Salipiger sp. CCB-MM3: one gene and its partner. The protein of the gene in region 2 interacts with the protein of the main gene of each other region in a pairwise test. Links are inferred from orthologs where the notes say so. Each region holds a gene or a part of one and is shown on either strand. Other genes may lie near its edges.

Region 1 (3,811 bases), 310 kb from region 2 along the record:
GACCGGATCCGCCGCTTCGCGCAAACCCGCGGTGTCGAGCAGCGTCACCGGGAGTCCGGCGATTTCCATGCGCACCTCGATCACATCACGGGTCGTCCCGGCGTGTTCCGAGGTGATGGCAGCGTCGCGACCGGCGAGCACGTTGAGCAGGCTGGATTTACCCACATTCGGACGCCCAACAATGGCGACCTCAAAGCCGCTGCGAATGCGTTCCGCCGCATCGACGCCAGCCAGTTCGCGGTCGACCTCGGATTTCACTTTCAGAAGCGCGGCGCGAACGTCGTCCGAGACGTCGACAGGCACTTCCTCGTCGGCGAAATCAATGGTGACCTCAAGCAGAGAGGCCGCGAAGATCAAATCCTCGCGCCAGGCTTCGACCTTTTGCCCAAGTGCGCCCGCAAAGACGGTCATCGCCTGATTGCGCTGGCTTTCGGTCTCGGCTTCGATCAGATCCGCCAGCGCTTCGACTTGTGTTAGGTCGAGGCGGTCATGCTCCAGCGCGCGCCGGGTGAATTCACCGGGCTCGGCCTGACGGATCCCGTCCATCGCGCCAAGCTCGCGCAGAACGGCACGCAGGATCGCGATGCTGCCGTGCAGATGAAATTCGACAGTGCGTTCGCCAGTAAAGCTTTTGCCCTCTTCGAAGACCAGAACCAGCGCTTCGTCGAGGATTTGCCCTGCCCCATCGGTCAGGCGGCGCAGCGCGGTGCGGCGCGGCGCGGGAATGTCGCCGCAAAGACGAGAACAGGCGTCCCATGCGGAGGGTCCGGAAACCCTCACCACGGAAACGCCTGCTTTGCCGACCGCGCTGGCAAGTGCGAAGATCGTATCCATCCCCGCCTCCTTTGCGGTTTATGTTTAACTGTTCATGGAGTCGAAGAATTCGCCGTTCGTCTTCGTCTGCTTGAGCTTGGAGAGCAAGAACTCGATCGCGTCCGTCGTGCCCATCGGGTTGAGGATACGGCGCAGCACGAAGGTCTTTTGCAGGTCGACCTTGTCGGTGAGCAGGTCCTCTTTCCGGGTGCCCGACTTGAGAATGTCGATCGCCGGGAAGACGCGCTTGTCGGCAACCTTGCGGTCGAGAACGATCTCGGAGTTGCCGGTGCCTTTGAATTCTTCGAAGATCACCTCGTCCATACGCGAGCCGGTGTCGATCAGCGCGGTGGCGATGATGGTGAGCGAGCCACCCTCTTCGATGTTCCGCGCGGCACCGAAGAAGCGCTTCGGACGCTGCAGCGCGTTGGCATCGACACCACCGGTCAGGACCTTACCCGACGACGGCACGACGGTGTTGAACGCCCTACCAAGTCTTGTGATCGAGTCAAGAAGGATCACAACATCTCGTTTGTGCTCCACAAGGCGCTTGGCCTTTTCGATGACCATTTCCGAGACGGCAACGTGGCGCGTGGCAGGCTCGTCGAAGGTCGAGGAGACAACCTCACCCTTCACCGAACGCTGCATGTCGGTCACTTCTTCCGGACGTTCGTCGATCAGCAGGACGATCAGATAGCACTCGGGGTGGTTCTTCTCGATCGAGGTGGCGATGTTCTGCAGCAGAACCGTCTTACCGGTCCGCGGCGGTGCCACGATGAGCGAACGCTGGCCCTTACCGATCGGCGCGACCAGATCGATGATGCGGGCCGATTTGTCCTTGATCGTCGGGTCTTCGATTTCCATCTTCAGACGCTCGTCAGGATAGAGCGGTGTCAGGTTGTCGAAGGCGATCTTGTGACGGGCGCGTTCCGGGTCTTCGAAGTTGATCGCAGAGACGTCGACCAGCGCGAAGTAGCGCTCTTCATTGTCGGGTGCTCGGATCTCGCCTTCGATGGTGTCGCCGGTGCGCAGCGAATACTTCCGGATCATCTCGGGCGAGACATAGATGTCATCGGGACCCGGCAGATAGTTTGCCTCGGGCGAGCGAAGGAAGCCAAAGCCGTCCTGCAGCACCTCAAGAACGCCGTCGCCGAAGATGGTCCAACCCTCATCCGCACGCTCGCGGAGAATTTGGAACATCATCTCGCCTTTACGCATGGTCGAGGCGTTCTCGATGTCGAGCTCTTCGGCCATGGCGAGGAGATCTTTCGGGCTTTGCGCCTTCAGATCGGACAGGTTCAGCCGTTCAGTGCTTTCGGCACTTGTCATGCAGTCCTCCGGGCCGCGGTCGGCCGTTCTTTGTCATGTCTTTCGGGAAGATCCCACCCGGACGGGTGTTGAGAGAATGCCTATCCCCTCCCCCCGTCGAAGTCAATTCCCGGCGGCGGGTCTGGGCGGGGCCCGGTCTCTCTCAATTTAAAGAAAGAAAAAAGAGAGATGATTTTGTTTTTAGGGGAGCCCCAGACCGGTGGATCAAATGGTTCAGGGGCTTTCGTCCACGTGGAGAGATCCTGTGGATAGATCTGCGGAGATCCCTTGGCGCAGTTTTGGAGGAATCGGCCTTTGGATCAACGCAGCAAGGGATCTCTCGGGGTTTTGCTTCATTGTGGAAAGATCTTAAACAGGTGGTCGTCCACGAGCTTCTCCACAGCGAGGAGTTTTCCAAACCCACAGACTCAGGAATCACCGTGGAACATCGTGAAACCGGAGAGATCTCCCCAGCCTTGAAACTGCGGACGATTTTCCCCAGAAGCTTCCTCTGACAAAGACCCAAGGCTGCGAACAGGTTTATCCACATGAGTCTTCCGCTCATCCTCGCCTCCGGCTCGCAAATCCGCGCCGAACTGCTCCGTGCGGCGGGCGTTTCCTTTGGAATCGAGGTCGCGCGCGTCGATGAAGAGTCGATTCGCGACTCACTTCTCGCGGAAGGCGCTCCGCCGCGCGATGTGGCCGACGCTCTGGCCGAGTATAAGGCGCGCAAAGCCTCCGACAAAAATCCCGGCGCGCTGGTGCTGGGCTGCGATCAGGTGCTGAGCTGCAACGGCACGCTCTATTCCAAGCCGCGCAGCCCCGAAGAAGCCCGCGCGCAGCTGATGGAGTTGCGGGGCCAGCGGCTCAGCCTGCTGTCGGCTGCGGTGATCTATGAAAACGCCGAGCCGGTCTGGCGCCATGTGGGTGTGGCGCGGCTGCGGATGCGCGAGTTTTCCGAAGCGTATCTCGACGACTATATAGAGCGAAACTGGGAAAGCCTGCGTAGCTCCGTCGGCGGCTTCAAGCTGGAGGAAGAGGGCGTGCGCCTGTTTGCCAGCATCGAGGGCAGTCATTTCACCATTCTCGGCCTGCCTCTGCTCGAGCTTCTGGCCTTTTTGCAGGTACGGGGGATCATTGCCGGATGACCGACCACAAGATTCCGCTCGCGGGCGTCATCGGCTCGCCCATCGCGCATTCCCGCTCGCCGCTGCTGCACGGCCACTGGCTGAAGCGCTACGGGCTGCCGGGGCATTACATCCCGATGGATGTGCCCGCCGCCAAACTGGCCGAGACGCTTCGGCTGCTGCCGCAGATCGGGTTCGTTGGGGTGAACATCACCATTCCGCATAAAGAGCGGGTGATGGAGATCGCCGATGTGGTTTCGGACCGGGCGACGCTGATCGGTGCGGCCAACACGCTGACCTTCCGCGACGACGGCAGCATCTATGCGGACAACACCGACGGCTACGGCTTTATCGAGAACCTGCGTCAGAGCGCGCCCGACTGGCAGGCGGCCAGCGGCCCGGCCGTGGTGCTGGGTGCAGGCGGCGCTTCGCGGGCGGTGATCGCCTCGCTGCTCGATGCGGGGGTGCCCAAGCTCTATCTCAGCAACCGGACCCGGACGCGGGCCGAAGCTCTGCGCGAGGATTTTGGCCAGCGCGTGCATGTGGTGGACTGGGTCCGTGCG
Region 2 (7,693 bases):
CTTCTTGATCTCTTCGGCTTCGTCCTTGGAGACGCCTTCTTTGACAGCCTTGCCGCCGGCTTCCACCAGCTCTTTGGCTTCTTTCAGGCCCAGGCCGGTGATGCCGCGGACTTCTTTGATCACGTTGATCTTCTTGTCGCCTGCCGACTTGAGGATCACGTCGAATTCGGTCTTTTCTTCCTCAGCTGCTGCGTCGCCGCCAGCTGCCGGACCAGCCATCATCACTGCGCCGCCTGCTGCGGGCTCGATGCCGTACTCGTCCTTGAGGATGGTTTTCAGTTCTTGTGCTTCGAGCAGCGTCAGACCGACGATTTGCTCTGCAAGTGCTTTAAGATCAGCCATTTTACGTATTCCGTCTAGCTAGATGTGTTCCAACGTGCGGGTCTTCAACCCCACGAAGATCTGGTGGGATGCCGTTACGCCGCTTTCTCTTCGATGGTCGAGAGAATCGAGGCGATGTTCGATGCAGGTGCGCCAATTGCACCGGCGATGTTCGAAGCAGGCGCGCCGATGCAGCCGACGATGGAAGCAATAAGCTCATCGCGCGACGGCATTTTCGACACGGCCTCGACACCGGCCCGGTCCAGAGCCGTTCCGCCCATTGCGCCGCCGAGGATCTCGAACTTCGAGTTTGCCTTGGCGAAGTCCTCAACCACCTTGGCAGCTGCCACGGGGTCTTCGGAGTAGGTCAGAACGGTCATGCCCTCGAGGTATTCGGAAATGCTTTCGCACTCCGAGCCCTTGAGAGCGATCTTGGCGAGCCTGTTCTTGGCGACGCGAACCGACGTGTCAGCCGCGCGGGCGCGGGCACGAAGATCCGTCATCTCGGCAACCGTGAGACCTTCGTAGCGGCTAACCACCACGACGCCAGAGCTTTCAAAGATCTGGCCGAGTTCCTCGACCACTTTCTCTTTCTGGGCTCTATCCACAGTTTCACTCCAAGTTATGGAGGGGATTCGACCCCTCCGGCTCGTTCTGCCGGGTCTCCCCGGCCTCAAGGTCCGATCGGGTCGTCACATCGCGCCACCGGAACACAAGGCCCGGAACGTTATGTCTCTTCCCGTCTCAGGCAGGATTTAAGAGAAAACAGATCAAGAATCCGCCGCTCACCCACCGTCTCGGACGAAATCGAGGGCCGCCACGAATCGTGCGCTGCCCTCGTCTGCTCCGCTTACCGGGTTTTACGCCCCTTGCCAAGGGCGGATCGCCCCAAATGCGGAGACGCGCAGTCTACCACCGGTTCCGCAAGATGCAATCACGCAGGTGTCTAAGATGCGAACCAGCGCCACGGCTTGCAATTCGCGCCTAGATCCGCCGTCTCCCCTGCCCCGCCGAGACTTGACGACGGTCGAAGCTAACACCGCACCCAAATGCAAAAGGCCCCACCGTTTCCGGCGGGGCCTTCGCAATCAGATCGGGTCAGATCACTCGACGTTGGCCGAGGTCACGTCAACCGACACACCCGGGCCCATGGTCGAGCTGAGCGAGATCTTCTGAACGTAGGTGCCCTTTGCACCGGTCGGCTTCGCCTTGGCGACCGCGCCAACGAAGGCACGGATGTTCTCGGCGAGCTTGGCTTCGTCGAAGGACGCTTTGCCAACACCGGCGTGGATCACGCCAGCTTTTTCCACCTTGAACTGAACCTGGCCACCCTTCGCGTCCTTGACCGCCTGAGCGACGTCCATGGTCACGGTGCCGACCTTCGGGTTCGGCATCAGGTTGCGCGGGCCGAGCACTTTGCCCAGACGACCGACGATCGGCATCATGTCCGGGGTCGCGATGCAGCGATCGAAATCGATGGTGCCGCCCTGAATGGTTTCCATCAGGTCTTCGGCGCCCACGATGTCTGCACCAGCGGCCTGAGCTTCTTCAGCTTTCGGGCCACGTGCAAAGACTGCGACGCGCACGGTTTTGCCGGTGCCGTTGGGCAGGCCGACAACGCCGCGGACCATCTGGTCTGCGTGACGCGGGTCAACACCGAGGTTCATCGCGATCTCGACGGTTTCGTCGAATTTGGCCGAGGCGTTTGCCTTGATCAGAGCGACCGCTTCTTCAACGGTCACGTCTTCTTTGCCGGCAAAGGCTTCACGGGCGGCGCGGGTGCGTTTTCCGAGTTTTGCCATCTTACTTAACCTCGATGCCCATCGACTTGGCCGAGCCAAGGATGATCTGCATTGCCTGCTCGACGTCGTTCGCCGACAGGTCCTTCATCTTCGCTTCGGCGATCTCGCGCACCTGAGCGACGGTGACGGTCGCAACGGTCTCGCGGCCGGGGTTCTCGGCACCACGGGGACGGTTACGCTTGCCAACGGGCTTCAGACCGGCAGCCTTCTTCAGGTAATAAGACGCGGGGGGCGTCTTGATGTCCATGGTGAAGGACTTATCCTGATAGTAGGTGATCTCGGTCGGGCAGGGTGCGCCAACTTCCATGTCCTGCGTCTTGGCGTTGAACGCCTTGCAGAATTCCATGATGTTGATGCCGCGCTGACCCAGTGCCGGACCCACGGGCGGCGACGGGTTGGCTTTGCCTGCAGGAATCTGCAGCTTCATCTTGCCAGCAAGTTTCTTGGCCATCTGGCCTCTCCTTTTTCCATGCCCGACGGACGCGTCCGCCAAGCGTTCTATGGTGTGGTCTGGTCCGGGCAGCGCGCTGCCCTCGCCTCCCACCTGTTGGCGGGGTCACCCCCGCCGAGACGCTCAGCCCTGCTTCGAGACCTGAGTGAATTCCAGCTCGACCGGGGTTTCCCGGCCAAAGATCGACACCGACACGCGCAGGCGCTGGTTGTCGTCGTCCACGCCCTCGACCATGCCATCGAAGCCCTCGAAGGGGCCGTCGTTGACTTTGACCTTCTCGCCCACCTCGAAGTGGATGAGCGTGCGGGGCGCTTCTTCGCCTTCCTGGACCCGGCCGAGGATCGCCTGAACTTCGGCGTCGCGCATCGGCATCGGGCGGCCCTGCGGACCAAGGAAACCGGTGACCCGGTTGATCGAGTTGACCAGGTGATACCCCTGATCAGACATTTCCATGTGCACGAGCACATAGCCCGGCATGAAGCGGCGCTCGGTCGTGACCTTCTTGCCGCGGCGGATCTCGATGACCTCCTCGGTCGGCACGAGAACCTCGTCGATCTGGTCCTCAAGCGCCTGCTCGGCCACCGCCTGACGGATCTGCTCCGCGATCTTCTTCTCGAAGTTCGACAGAACGCTCACCGAATACCACCGCTTCGCCATCGGGCCCCTCTTCGTTTCTCGGCCACCTTGCCAGCGGCCTGTTCAGATGCGCGCCCGAAGGCGTGCTGCAGGTTCGTCGCGGATGCGCCGCGCCCCAAAAGAAAACCGGCGTGCAACCGAATCGCTGCACGCCCGCTCTGGGTAAGTTGGTCGTGCACTACCGCCACCGGGCGCCGATTTCAAGGGCTGCCCGCCGGCAAGCCCTCTGCGCTATAAAGGCGCTTCCTCTTGGCTGAAATATCCCGGGGGAGTCCGCACATGCGGACGGGGACAGCGCCCCCTGCCCCGGCTCAGCCGAAGAAGGACAGCAGGCCTTGCAGACCCGTGCGGATCAGGATGTCGACCAGCGCGAAAAAGATCGCGGTCAGCGTCGCCATGACAAAGACGGTGATCGTGGTCAGCACCACTTCGCGACGGGTCGGCCAGGCGATCTTGCCGATCTCGGACCGCGTCTGCTGGATGAACTGGAGCGGGTTGGTCATGCAGGTCTGCCTTGCGGGAAATCCTCGGTTGGCGGGTCGTATACGCCCGGTCGCCGCGTGTGACAAGCAGAGTCCCGCTCGCGAGGTCTGTTGCGGCTGCGGCGCGGACCTGCAGGTGACGCACACGCCTTGAAGCAGAGAGAGCGGTAGTTTGGTCGCCTGACCGCTGAGTTTCCGATGACAAACTCCTGAACGCACATGGCCGAACGTGATGGAACTGGATCAGTGCCGCCGCGTTCGCGCGCGCCTCGCTCGGCCCAGCCCGACCATCAAGGCAGGTCACGGAAATTACACGGGAAATTTCGACACCTCAGCGGCGGAACGCTTTTCCGACCGGCGGGGTTGGGTGGCCAGAAGCGAAAAGGCGACGACCCGCCACCCGCTACGAGAAACTCTTTATGGAGGACTATACGATGAAACGCATTCTTACCATTACCGCCCTCTCTTCGGTTCTTGCCACCGGCGCGCTTGCCGCAACGGAAGAGCAGTCCAACCTGATCAACCAGTATGCGCCCGACGTCAATGTCGAGATGCTGAGCGACCAGCAGGTCATCGAAGCCTTCGCCATCGCCAACAGCGGCGACTCGGACATCCACAAGGGTGAGAAGATCGAAGCCATCGCCATGCGCGACGAAGAGCCGATGACCTTCTCGGCCGAGCAGATGGCGCAGATCGAAGAATACCTGCCCGCCGAAACGGTGATGATGATGACCGGTCAGCAGCGCGGCGACGCTCTGGCGATCATCAACGGTGCTGACACCGATGACGATGTGAAGGCTCAGCTCATGGCGCTCGCCGACGAAGCCACCCCGGCGCTGACCCCGGCAGAAGTGTCGCGCGTCGAGACCCTCGCGCCCGACGCTGACCTGACCGTTCTGACCGCCGAGCAGGTGAGCCAGATCCGCGCCCTCATCTACACCGATGAGAACGACGCGCAGCTCAAAGGCCGCATCATGGATGTTGTGTCGTAAGACGACTGCATAGCAATATGCTGTAGGTGATCTCGGTCACCTCCGCATGGCCATATGGGCCGCGCCGGAAATCTCCGGTGCGGCCCTTCGCGTTCCACCTCAGGTTTAACGTCAATTTCCGAGTGCAACATCGCCTCATGAAGCACGGCAGAAGGCCCCTTTGCATTGAACTTGGGTGATTTTTGCTGACTGCGGCGACAATCATCGCGCATGATGCGCCGCAAGATTGTCTGCAAGTTTTGTAAAAAGCGGCCGCATTTGAGACCTTTGATTGAACAGTACACGTCTATTCGGCTGCACCTTCTCGGGCCCCTGTGTCTTCAGGATCGCGAGGGTCGTGATTGCACGCCGCAAAGTCAGCCCGCGCAGGCGGTGCTGGCGATGCTGGCGCTCGCGCCGCGGGGCACTATCCGCCGCAGCCGCCTGCAGAGTTTGATGTGGTCCAACAAAGAGGCGCATTTTGCCTCGCAAAGCCTGCGCAGCGCGCTTTATGCGCTGCGCCGTGGTCTCACCAAGGCCGGAGGCGAGGGGCTGCTGCTCTCCGACAGCGCCAGCATCACTCTGCAGACCGAAAATCTGTGGATTGACGTGTTGGCCTTGGATCAGCCAGACGAAATGGCGCGCCTGCGCGAGCGCTACGGTGCTGCGGTTCCCGAACTGCTCGAAGGGCTCGACCTCCGCTCGGCGGATGACGAATTCGAAGATTGGCTGCGGGTTCAGCGCAGCCATTGGCGCGAGCGTCTGCTGGAGGCCCCGACGGCAGAGGCAGCCTCACCCGGGCCCTCCAAAGACCCCGCCCCCCATCGCGGCGCGGTGATCGGACTTCTGCCCAGTGCCAGCCAACCCGCAGACAGCATGCTGCGGTTTCAGGCCGACACGCTGCTCGAACAGCTGATCTTTGGCGTGCAGCACCTCGTGCCGACGACGATCAACGACTTTCGCGAGACCTTGCCCGGAACCGTGCCCGGCGACAGCCTGAACAATCGCCCGGACATCCTGCTGCGGATGAGCAGCAGTTGCTTCGGCAACAGCGCGGGCCTTCGGCTTCAGGCGTTTCACGGCAGCGACAACAGCCTGCTCTGGTCACTCTCTTCGCCCCCGATCGACAAAACACAGATGAGCGTCGAAAGCACCGCGCTCGCCCGTTTCGTCGGCGAAGCCATGGACCGCATTTGCCATACGCTGACCTCGCCACACGGGCTGCGGCGCGACGCGGTGATCTCCCCGTTCCACGCCATCGTCGAGATGTTCCGTCTCGATCACAGCGCGCTTGACGCGCTCAAAGGCGAGTTGCAGCACGCCTATGGCATCACGCGAAGCACCACCTACCTCAGTATTCTCGCCTATCTGAACACTTTCACCGTGGGCGAGCATTGGCAGAGCTTCTCGCCGCTGGTGGCCGAGGAAACCGCCGATCTTGTCGCCCGCGTCGAGGCCGAACAGCCGTGGAATGGCGTCGCCATGGCGCTGGCAGGCCACGCCAAGGCCTATGTGCTGCACGACATGCTGGGCGCCGAGTTGCTGCTGAAGCGGGCGGTCGAGATCAATCCCTATATGGCGATCAGCTGGGACCACCTTGCGCTGCACGCGCTTTACACCGCGCGCTACGATCTGGCCTCCACCGCGTCGCGCCGGGCCGAGGCACTGGGACACTGCAGCCCGCTCGCCTTCACCTATGAGCAGACGCGCTGCATGATCGACACGCTTGAGGCGCGCTTCGACAGCGCGGCGGCACTGGGCCAGCGCATTCTGGCGCGGCGGCCCCGCTTCGGCGCGGCACTGCGCTACACCGCCATCAGCCTCGCGCATCTGGGAAAGCTCGACGAGGCGCGCGTCCTCATCGGGCGCATCCGCGAGATGGACCCGGATTTCTCGCCCAGCTGGGTGGACCGGAACCGCATGGCGGTGAATGATGAAAACGGACGTCTCATTTTGTCCGCGGGTTTGAAAAAAGCGATTTGCTAAAGATCGGGAGAGGGACATGTCTTCATTTGGAGAGACACTTCGCAACAGTTGGCTGCTTGCGGTCGGTGACAGCTTTGAGCTGAGCGCCCCCGCCGAGGCTCCGCCGGGACTGGTGGCGGGCGGCGCGGCGGTTCTTGGGGCCAATGCCGCGGGCAGCGGCGGCGCTTCGGCAGTTCTGAACCGGAACCGCAACAGGAACCGTAACCGCAATCGCAACAGGAACCGAAATCGCAACCGCAACAGGAACCGCACCAACGTCGAGGGCGGCAGCGCCTCTTACGAATACGGGGACATCCTGCTACCGTGGCGCGAGATCGAACGGTTGCACCAATTGCGCGACTATTGGATCGACCTGCCGATCGGCCTGCCCCCTGCCCTCTCGGTGCTCCACGCCCAAACGCTGGAGCTTTTCGACAAGCAGGTGCTGCGTGACACCGACGCGCACCGAGGGCGCAAAGACGAGATCCTGCGCGAGGCCGAACTGGAGCTGTCGGGCTACCTGCGGCCACTGGGGATCGAAAACCTGTCCGGCTATGACCACACGGTGGCGCTTTTCCTGATGGTGGCCCGCCTCGCCGAGGAGGTGGGCATGCGCTACAAGGAGCGCTTCAACGTGCCGCGCCCCAGTGCGGTCGAGCCGCGCCTGCGGCCCTATATCCCGGTGCCGGCGCATGCCTCATGGCCATCGAACCATTCGCTGCAGTCGTTCTCGATTGCCTTCGTCTTCAGCCGCGTGCTGCCCGAGCATCCGGGCATCGTAGAGCTGTTCCGCAGCGCCCGGCGCATCGCCGAGAACCGCGAATGGGCCGGCATCCACTACCCCGCCGACACCAAGGCCGGGCATGATCTGGCGCGGATGCTGACGCCGGTGTTCGAGGTGGTGCTGGAAGAGCAAATGCTGCGCGCCCGCGCCGAGTGGCTCTGAGGAGGTAGGATCATGGCACGCATCACCCCGCCCGCAAGCACCCGTGGCTCGGGCCGCTACGATGGCTACCACGCGCTTTGGCATCTCTTCACGCTGGGCCTCATGGACCACCCGGACGG

The links.
Region 1: the proteins of nusG (region 2) and rho interact in binary tests that used the Escherichia coli proteins (3 or more experiments, as listed by UniProt). The link is inferred for Salipiger sp. CCB-MM3 from one-to-one orthologs.

The regions. Positions count from the first base shown.
Region 1 is NZ_CP014595.1:1,595,141-1,598,951, forward strand. The notes cover bases 1-2,876. They hold rho (transcription termination factor Rho), read right to left. Parts: upstream 2,143-2,876; coding sequence 859-2,142; downstream 1-858. Other genes in these bases: mnmE (tRNA uridine-5-carboxymethylaminomethyl(34) synthesis GTPase MnmE), read right to left, coding at 1-834; AYJ57_RS07710 (Maf family protein), read left to right, coding at 2,670-2,876. Also shown: more of AYJ57_RS07710, read left to right, coding at 2,877-3,269; AYJ57_RS07715 (shikimate dehydrogenase), read left to right, coding at 3,266-3,811. UniProt on the Escherichia coli protein: Facilitates transcription termination by a mechanism that involves Rho binding to the nascent RNA, activation of Rho's RNA-dependent ATPase activity, and release of the mRNA from the DNA template.
Region 2 is NZ_CP014595.1:1,901,812-1,909,504, reverse strand. What follows is about bases 1,465-4,461. They hold nusG (transcription termination/antitermination protein NusG), read right to left. Parts: upstream 3,232-4,461; coding sequence 2,698-3,231; downstream 1,465-2,697. Other genes in these bases: AYJ57_RS09235 (hypothetical protein), read left to right, coding at 4,127-4,461; secE (preprotein translocase subunit SecE), read right to left, coding at 3,522-3,713; rplK (50S ribosomal protein L11), read right to left, coding at 2,125-2,574; rplA (50S ribosomal protein L1), read right to left, coding at 1,465-2,123. In the rest of the region: rplL (50S ribosomal protein L7/L12), read right to left, coding at 1-342; rplJ (50S ribosomal protein L10), read right to left, coding at 417-929; more of rplA, read right to left, coding at 1,425-1,464; more of AYJ57_RS09235, read left to right, coding at 4,462-4,684; AYJ57_RS09230 (tetratricopeptide repeat protein), read left to right, coding at 5,120-6,649; AYJ57_RS09225 (phosphatase PAP2 family protein), read left to right, coding at 6,666-7,574; AYJ57_RS09220 (S8/S53 family peptidase), read left to right, coding at 7,587-7,693. UniProt on the Escherichia coli protein: Part of the processive rRNA transcription and antitermination complex (rrnTAC). The complex forms an RNA-chaperone ring around the RNA exit tunnel of RNA polymerase (RNAP).